2 regions of the Rhizobium sp. H4 genome follow, and region 2 is predicted to be linked to the other one. Evidence: riboswitches for the same ligand, from Rfam matches in the RefSeq annotation. Region 2 holds a riboswitch; the other holds the start of a gene.
What was found. A riboswitch is a leader RNA that binds a small molecule or an ion and turns the genes downstream of it on or off. The one in region 2 is predicted to bind FMN.

Region 1 (4,403 bases), on a different contig from region 2:
TCTGCTCGAAGTGCTCGATCCGGCGCAGAACTCGACCTTCATGGACCACTACCTCGAAGTCGAATACGATCTGTCCGATGTGATGTTCATCACCACGGCGAACACGCTGAACATTCCGGCGCCGCTGATGGACCGCATGGAAATCATCCGCATCGCCGGCTACACCGAGGATGAAAAGCGCGAGATCGCCAAGCGGCACCTGCTGCCGAAGGCCATCAAGGAACATGCGTTGCAGCCGGAAGAATTCTCGGTCAGCGACGACGCCCTGATGGCGATCAGCCAGCAGTATACCCGCGAAGCCGGTGTCCGCAGCTTCGAACGCGAATTGATGAAGCTCGCCCGCAAGGCGGTCACCGAGATCATCAAGGGCAAGACGAAGTCCGTTCACGTGACGGCCGCCAACATCGCCGATTACCTCGGCGTCCCGCGCTTCCGTCACGGCGAAGCCGAGGGCGAGGATCAGGTCGGCGTCGTTACCGGTCTTGCCTGGACGGAAGTCGGCGGCGAGCTGCTGACCATCGAAGGCGTGATGATGCCGGGCAAGGGCCGCATGACGGTCACCGGCAATCTGAAGGACGTCATGAAGGAATCGATCTCGGCAGCGGCTTCCTATGTCCGTTCGCGCGCCGTCGATTTCGGCATCGAGCCGCCGATGTTCGAAAAGAACGACATCCACGTGCACGTGCCGGAAGGCGCGACGCCGAAGGATGGCCCCTCGGCCGGCGTCGCCATGGCGACCGCCATCGTCTCGATCATGACCGGCATCCCGGTCAACAGGCACGTGGCCATGACCGGTGAGATCACCCTTCGCGGCCGTGTGCTGCCGATCGGCGGTCTCAAGGAAAAGCTGCTCGCGGCGCTCCGCGGCGGCATCAAGAAGGTGCTGATTCCGGAAGAGAACGCCAAGGATCTGGCGGAGATCCCGGACAATGTGAAGAACAGCATGGAGATCATCCCGGTCTCCCGCATGGGCGAGGTGATCAAGCACGCGCTCGTCCGCCGGCCCGAGCCGATCGAGTGGGATGGCACGGTGGAAACGCCGGTGATCACATCGGTCGAAGGCCTTGATGAGACGGGCGCAACCATAGCGCATTGAGTGGCGCTTGCCACATTTATGCCCATTTGGCGCAAAAGACGCAAAAAGGCTGGCGGAAACGCCAGCCTTTTTTGTGAAAACGTCATGGAGACGCTTGCTTTTCCTTGATTTGCAGGGCTTTTGGGTTCCCGGCGGGCCTGATGAAACCTATTCTGCGCCTAGCTTACATTTGAGTCGTTTCATACCATTTAGAAAGGGGTGGAAACATGAACAAGAATGAACTCGTGTCCGCAGTGGCCGAAAAGGCAGGACTGACGAAGTCTGACGCGGCTTCCGCTGTCGACGCGGTTTTCGACGTTGTCCAGGCTGAACTCAAGAACAAGGGCGACATCCGCCTCGCAGGGTTCGGCAGCTTCACCGTTTCTCATCGTGCCGCATCGAAGGGCCGCAACCCGTCCACCGGCGCTGAAGTCGATATTCCGGCTCGCAACGTGCCGAAGTTCACGCCCGGCAAGGGCCTGAAGGACGCCGTCAACGGCTGATTTGAGATTATCCGCCAGCCGTAAACGAGACCGGCTGTGTAGGGTTTTTTTGAGAGGGGTTCGGCATTGCCGGGCCCCTTTTCGTTATGGCCGCTTGCCGCATACGGCACTTTGTTTTACCACGGAGCTGTTCTCAGGGCGGGGTGAAACTCCCCACCGGCGGTAAGGGCTGCGGCCCGAGCCCGCGAGCGTCTTCCCAAGCTTCGGTTAGGGAGGGGTCAGCAGATCCGGTGCGATTCCGGAGCCGACGGTATAGTCCGGATGAAAGAGAATGAGCATGGCCGCGCGCGGGCAGGGGACTGCCGGCCTCAGCGTGTCGTCGCCTCATGCGTCCTGATTTATGTTGGTCCCAGGTTTCGGATGAAAGACATGAATCAGAATTCCCTTGCAGTCTCGCAATCGCGCGCCCTTGCCGGCGCAACTTTCATGGTGCTTGGAGGCGTGGCCTTTTCGCTCCTCAACGTCGTCACCCAGTGGCTGACCATGAAGCTCGCCTTTCCTCCGGCCTCGGCGGCCTTCTGGCAATATGCCTTCGCCTTCCTTTTCTCCTTGCCCTTCCTGCGCAAGGCAGGTCTTTCGGCCATGCGCACCAACTATCCTTGGCGGCATGTCGTGCGCGTGGTCTTTGCCGCGCTCGGCGTCGCGGCCTGGGTTTCCGGCCTTGCTTCGGTGCCGATCTGGCAGGCGATTGCGCTCGTCATGACCTCGCCCTTCTTCATCATCCTCGGCGCCCGCCTGTTCCTCGGCGAGCGCGTCGGCGCCGCCCGATGGGCGGCCACCGCTGTCGGCTTTGCCGGCGCGATGATCATCCTGCAGCCATGGTCCGACAGCTTCACCTGGGCAGCATTGCTGCCGGTGCTCTCGGCGCTGCTCTGGGGCGCATCGTCGCTGATCACCAAGAGCCTGACCGGCATTGAGAAGCCGGAGACGATCACCGTCTGGCTGCTGGTGCTGCTGACGCCGATCAACGGCGGGCTGGCGCTTGCGGCGGGCCTTGCCGTGCCGACGGGTGCGACGCTAGCGCTCTTCCTGCTGGCGGGCCTCCTGACGGTCGTGGCGCAATATCTGCTGACCCTTGCCTATGCCAGCGCCGACGCTGCCTATGTGCAGCCGTTCGACGATCTGAAGCTGCCGCTCAATGTGCTCGCCGGCTGGCTGTTCTTCGGTTATGCGCCGGCCGGTTATCTCTGGCTGGGAGCCGGATTGATCCTCGCCGCATCGCTCTTCATCATGCGCAACGAGATCCGCCGGGAAAGGCAAGCGGCCTCCTCGTGAAAATGTCACGGACTGTCATGTCTCTGTCATGGCAGTCCCGCAGAAAACCCATGTTTCGACTATTCGACACATGGGGGATTTCATGACAATTTCATCGCGCAAGGCAGCGCTTGCTGCCGTGCTTCTCGCATCCGTCGCCCTTCCGGCCGCGGCCGAACCGGTTTTTAACCGCATCGCCTCTTTCCCGGTCGCCCAGAACCTGCCTGACGACAAGGACAAGCTCGCGGCGACATCGGCCGAAATCATCACCGCGACCGACGACGGCAAGACGCTGATCTACAGCGACAGCCCGCTCGGCGCGATCGGCTTCATCGACATCACCGATGCCAAGGCGCCGAAATCAGGCGGCGCGCTGATGATGGATGGCGAGCCGACATCGGTCACCTCGAGCGCCGGTAAGGCGCTCGTCGCCGTCAACACCTCCGAGAGCAAGGCGAAGCCCTCAGGCCGTCTGGCGATCGTCGACGTGGCGACCAAGAAGATCGAGAGCACCTGCGATCTCGGCGGCCAGCCGGATTCGATCGCCCTCAACAAGGACAAGACGCTCGGCACTATTGCAATCGAAAACGAGCGCGACGAAGACGTCAATGACGGCAAGATCCCGCAGATGCCGGCCGGCGACCTCGTCGTCTTCCAGGTTAAGAACGGCACTGTTGATTGCGGCAGCATCAAGCATGTGACGCTAACCGGTCTCGCCGGCGTTGCCCCTGAGGATCCGGAGCCGGAATTCGTCGCCTTCAACGGGCTGAACGAGATTGCCCTGACGCTGCAGGAAAACAACGAGATCGTCATCATCGACGCCAATACGGCCGAGGTGAAGACGCATTTCTCCGCCGGCAGCATCGATCTCACCGGCATCGACACCAAGCGTGATGGCGCCCTGAAATTCACCGGCGAATCGAAGGGCGTGCTGCGCGAGCCCGATGCCGTGAAGTGGCTGGACGACAACCGCCTCGTCGTTGCCGATGAAGGCGATTACCAGGGCGGCTCGCGCGGCTTCACCATCTTCGACAAGGCGGGCAAACTTCTCTACGAATCGGGCGCATCCTTCGAACGCGCCGTCGCCCATATCGGCCACTATCCGGAAAGCCGTTCGGGATCGAAGGGCGTCGAGCCGGAAGGCCTCGAAGCCGCCAAGTTCGGCGATGACCAATATTTCTTCCTGCTCGCCGAGCGCGCCTCGCTCGTCGGCGTCTATAAGGATACCGGTGCGGATCCCGAGCTCGTGCAGCTGCTGCCATCGGGCATTTCGCCGGAAGGCGCGGTCGCCATTCCCCAGCGCAATCTACTGGCGACAGCCAACGAACTCGACCTCGGCAAGGATGGCGGAGCACGCTCGCATGTGATGATCTACGAGCGTTCGGAAGGTGGGAAAGCCTATCCGCAGATCGTCTCCGCCGATAAGGACGGCAATCCGATCGGCTTCGCAGCCCTTTCCGGTCTCGCTGCCGTTCCCGGCAAGCCGGGCATGCTCTATGCCGTCAGCGACAGCGTTCTCGGCTCGCAGCCGACGATCTACACGATCGATGCCAGCACGAAGCCGGCCGTCA
Region 2 (4,403 bases):
TTCGACCTATTGCGACGAGCAGATCCGAAGAGGCGCGCTCATCCGCCTGCTGCCGGACTGGTCGTCGCCGGAAATCTTCGTGCACGCGGTCTATCCCACGCGCCGCTTCCTGCCCCTGCGCCAGCAGGTCTTCCTCGACGCGCTGAAGGCATGGAAAAGTCCTTTGTGGCTGCCGTTGCATTGAGGGGTGCCATCACCGAAAATTGAAGCCGTGCGCGTGGCGGTGCGTCCTTCCCAGGCGAAGCTGTGCTAGAGTCGCCCGGCTTGAGAATGGCGCGGGGATCTGCCGATGCTGACGTCACTTGCGGTGCTCATGGGTCTTTCCGGTGTCGTGCCGACGGCGCAGGCTGCGGCAAACGATGTCGACGTGACGCTGGTGCTTGCCGTCGACACCTCGCGCTCGATGGATTTCGAAGAGATCGGCATCCAGCGCGACGGTTATGTCGCGGCGCTGAAACACAAGGAATTCATCGACGCGGTGAAGGGCGGGCTTACCGGCCGCATCGCCATCAGCTATTTTGAATGGGCGGGCTATGTCGTCCAGGGTTCGGTGATCGACTGGCAGGTGATCGAGACGGAGCAGGATGCGATTGCCTTTGCCGACAAACTCGACGCCCGGCCGATCGGCACGCAGCGGCGCACCTCGATCTCCACCGCGATTGCCCAGGGCGTCAGCATGATCATCGCCAGCCCCTTCCGGGGCAGGCGGGAGGTGATCGATGTCTCCGGCGACGGCCCGAACAATTCCGGCAATCCCGTCACGCCCGTCCGCGACAAGGCGGTGGCATCAGGCATGGTCATCAACGGCCTCGCCCTCATGCTGCGGCCTTCCGATGCGCCTGACGGGCTCGACAAATATTATGCCGACTGCGTCATCGGCGGCCCCGGCGCCTTCGTGCTGCCGGTTCGCAAGATCGAGGACTTCGCCGTCGCCGTGCGCCGCAAGCTGGTGATGGAGATCAGCGGCCTGTCTCTTCCGGCGACGGTGCAGCCGATCGCCGGCACGGAGCCGGCAACGGACTGCTTGATCGGGGAGAAACAATGGCGGGATATGTTTGACCGGTGAGAGGGCTGCTGGCCCAACCCGATGATCAATGGCTATCGGGACTGGCTCGACGGCATGGTGGCGGCAGCGAAGGCAGCCAGGCGGTGAGCCCCGCGAGAGCGATGCTGAAGCGCGTCCTTCGAGGCGCAGCCTAACGGCCGGAAGCCCGAAGGACGCGCTGCAACGGTGTTCCCTGCATTTATTGCTGTTCGGAGCACCCGTCTCGCGCCTCGGGATGGGGCTCTTCACTGCCTATAGCGGCAGCTCTCTGCCGGCTTGTTCGCTGACCATATATTTGGCGTACCAGTCCGGCCAGTTCTCGTCGTATTTGCCGCCGTTGCGTTTCTCGTGTTCGCCGTGGGCGGCGGCAGCGCGGCGGAGCGCGGAGGCCAGGTCGCTCGAGGTGGAGAAGACGGTCTCGTCGGCGTCGATGCGGCCGGGCAGGCGGGTGGTGACTTCCTGGAACAGCCAGCCGTTGCCGTCAGGATCCTTGAAGGAGGCGAAGGAGCGGTAGCTGCGGTGCTCGGGATCGCGGCCGGCGATGCGCAGGCGCCCGAAGAGATAGGGTTCGTCCTTGCCGGCATAGACGCCCGATGCGTCGTGGAAGACCTCGCTCACCTCGACGCCGCGGGCGATGAGATCGCGGCGGGCGGCCTCGATGTCGGAGACGATGAGGTAGAGGCCTTGAGCGGAGCCGGGCGCGGCGGCGGTCACGTTCCTGCCGAAGATGATGGCGCAGCCGGAGCCGGGCGGCGTGAACTGGATCACGCGGAAATCGGCATCATTGGCGAAATCGGCATCGAGCCGCCAGCCGAGGCCGTCATAAAAGCGTTTGGCGCGGTCGACGTCGGAAACGGGGATGACCACCACTTCGAGTTTGGTGTCGGCGGGCCGTGTTCTGATGGATTCTGTGGGGGTTTCACTGCGCATTGCATTGCTCATCTTCAGCTCCTCGACGTTTGGACGCATTAAGAATGGCGATACATGTCGTGCGCGAGTGGACCACAGCGCGGGCAGGGCGTCGAATCAATTCTTCTGTCGGCAAGGAGAAGACGGCGGGCCAGCCCCGCCGTCAGCGCAGTCTCCTACGCCGCAAGAGCGGCGCGCGTCTTGCCGATCATCAGGGCAGCGCGGGCCGCCTCGCGGCCCTTCTCCACGAAGTGCGCGCGGTAGATCTGCGTGTGGTGCTCGGTTTCCTGATACTGATGCGGCGTCAGCGAAACCGACAGCACCGGCACGCCGGTGTCCATGCCGGCGCGCATCAGCCCGTCGACGACGGCCTGGGCGACGAATTCGTGACGATAGATCCCGCCATCGACGACGAAGGCGGCGGCGATGACGGCGGCATAGCGCCCGGTCGCCGCAAGATCGCGCGACAGCAACGGCATTTCGAATGCGCCGGGAACGTCGAACACGTCGATCTGCTCAGCCGGAATGAGCTGCTGGAAACCTTCGAGCGCACGGTCGACGATATCCGCGTGCCAGCCGGCTTTGACGAAGGCATAACGGGTGGGTGTCATGGTAATCTCCTTTGGCGTACAGACACGTCACCCAAGGCGATCACGAACGTTGACCGGCTGCCGGCGAGGGCAGCAGGAACGCGCGTTCTCTTTCATCCGGACTATGACCGTCGGCTCAGGCATCTCACCTGATCTGCTGACCCTTCGTTAAGAAGGCGCTCGCGGGCTCGCAATCGAAACTGCATACCGCCGGTAGGGACTTTCACCCCGCCCTGAGAACGGCGCGGACAATAGGGGCAAGGCGAGGGGCTGGCAATAGGGGAATTGGTTTTGGTGATAGGGGCTGCAATCTTAGGGGGCGTCATGCTTCGGCTGATCGTCCTCCACCAACCTATCCACAGCCGTGATGGAAGCCACTTGCCTTTCGCTTGCCGCTCAAGGCGTTCGTCGCTTTCGCTCCTCACCCCCCTCATCTGCCCTAACGGGCATCTTCTCCCCGCTGGGGCGAAGGGGGAGCAAGCCGCACGGGTCGTCATTCCCATAGCGAACGTTTCAAAGGAGCGAGACGCTTCTCCCCGGCGGGGAGAAGATGCCGGCAGGCAGATGAGGGGGTGAGCGGCTGAGCCGCGAATGCACGGAGCGGAAGCGAAGGGCACCATGACGAGTGGCGTTGCAACGGTTTAGTAGCGGCAGCGGTGCCGACGATGCGAGGAGCGGCTTCCATCGCCCTTGCTGTGCGTGCACTCGCGCCTACATCCCTCCGGAGCACATTCACGCCGAAGCAGCATGACGCCCCGTCCCGCATGAGGCGGGGCAGGCCGTGACCATCATGGGAGGGAGGCATGCCAGAGTCTTTTGTCGTGCGCCGTGAGGCGCATATTGCGGCGCCGCCGGCTGCGGTGTTTGCGCTGATGACCGATCCGGAGAAGATTTTGCGCTGGATGGGAACGGAGGCCGAGATCGAGCCGGAGCCGGGCGGTCTTTATCTCGTCAACGTCACCGGCGCCCGCTTTGCGCGAGGCTCGTTTCGCGAGGTCGTGCCGGTGCATCGGCTTGCCTATAGCTTCGGATGGGATGGCAGCGAGGTCGTGCCGCCGGGCTCCAGCCTGGTCGAGATCGACCTGATCGAGCAGCCGGATGGGACGTTACTCCGACTCACCCATAGCGGCCTGCCGAGCGAGGAGCAGTGCGCCGGCCATGCCGAGGGCTGGGAGCATTATCTCGGGCGGCTCACCGCGGTCGCCGCCGGGCGCGATCCGGGGCCGGATCCTTTTTATGGCAGGACATGAACGATTTTTCGCGGGCGTGTGACGCTTCTCAAGCGCTTGCCGCTGCGGGAAAAACGCCCGGCCGGCGCTCCGGCCGACCGTCAAAAAGCAAGGTTTTGTCACCTGCAAACATGAATGCCCGGTTCATCTCCAGTTCAATTTGGCGGCCCTAAAGTGGGTACGGCTGGATGAAATGGAGTTTTCGATGAAGGCACTATCTATCGCGGCTGCCTTGCTCGCTGGCAGCCTTTCGATCGGCTCTGCGCAGGCGATGCCGATGGGGACAATCAATGTCGAGAGCAAGGTCACAAGCGACGTCACCAAGGTCGACTACGCCTGCGGCCGCGGCTGGCACCTGACCCGCTGGGGCGAATGCCGCCGCAACTGGCGACGCCCGCCGCCGGTGGCTTTCTATGGTGGTCCACCTCGCTGGGGTTGGGAGCGCCGCCACCGCGACTGGGATGGCCCGCGGTGGCGCCATGAACGCCGCTGGGATCGCGAACGCCGCTGGCGGGACGACTACTAAAAGCCTCTGCATGAGGCTGACGGGCGAGGCCGGCGCGATGTTTCGCCCGGCCTTTTCTTTTGGAAACTGTCATTGCGCTCAGGTCAGATCCGGCTGACGAGCCA

Region 1: it holds a riboswitch for FMN, as region 2 does, so the genes downstream of both, C4N04_RS00680 (DMT family transporter) here and C4N04_RS28020 (6,7-dimethyl-8-ribityllumazine synthase) in region 2, are expected to answer to the same signal.

The regions. Positions count from the first base shown of each region.
Region 1 covers NZ_PSOW01000001.1:128,954-133,356, reverse strand. The annotation lists gene lon (endopeptidase La) at 1-1,096, shown strand, start outside; gene hupB (DNA-binding protein HupB) at 1,303-1,578, shown strand; FMN riboswitch at 1,704-1,855, shown strand; gene C4N04_RS00680 (DMT family transporter) at 1,948-2,853, shown strand; gene C4N04_RS00675 (esterase-like activity of phytase family protein) at 2,936-4,403, shown strand, end outside.
Region 2 covers NZ_PSOW01000023.1:38,934-43,336, reverse strand. The annotation lists gene C4N04_RS28035 (LysR family transcriptional regulator) at 1-184, shown strand, start outside; gene C4N04_RS28030 (DUF1194 domain-containing protein) at 290-1,066, shown strand; gene C4N04_RS28025 (VOC family protein) at 1,298-1,987, opposite strand; gene C4N04_RS28020 (6,7-dimethyl-8-ribityllumazine synthase) at 2,131-2,565, opposite strand; FMN riboswitch at 2,646-2,789, opposite strand; gene C4N04_RS28015 (SRPBCC family protein) at 3,348-3,794, shown strand; gene C4N04_RS28010 (hypothetical protein) at 3,979-4,299, shown strand; gene C4N04_RS28005 (hypothetical protein) at 4,383-4,403, opposite strand, start outside.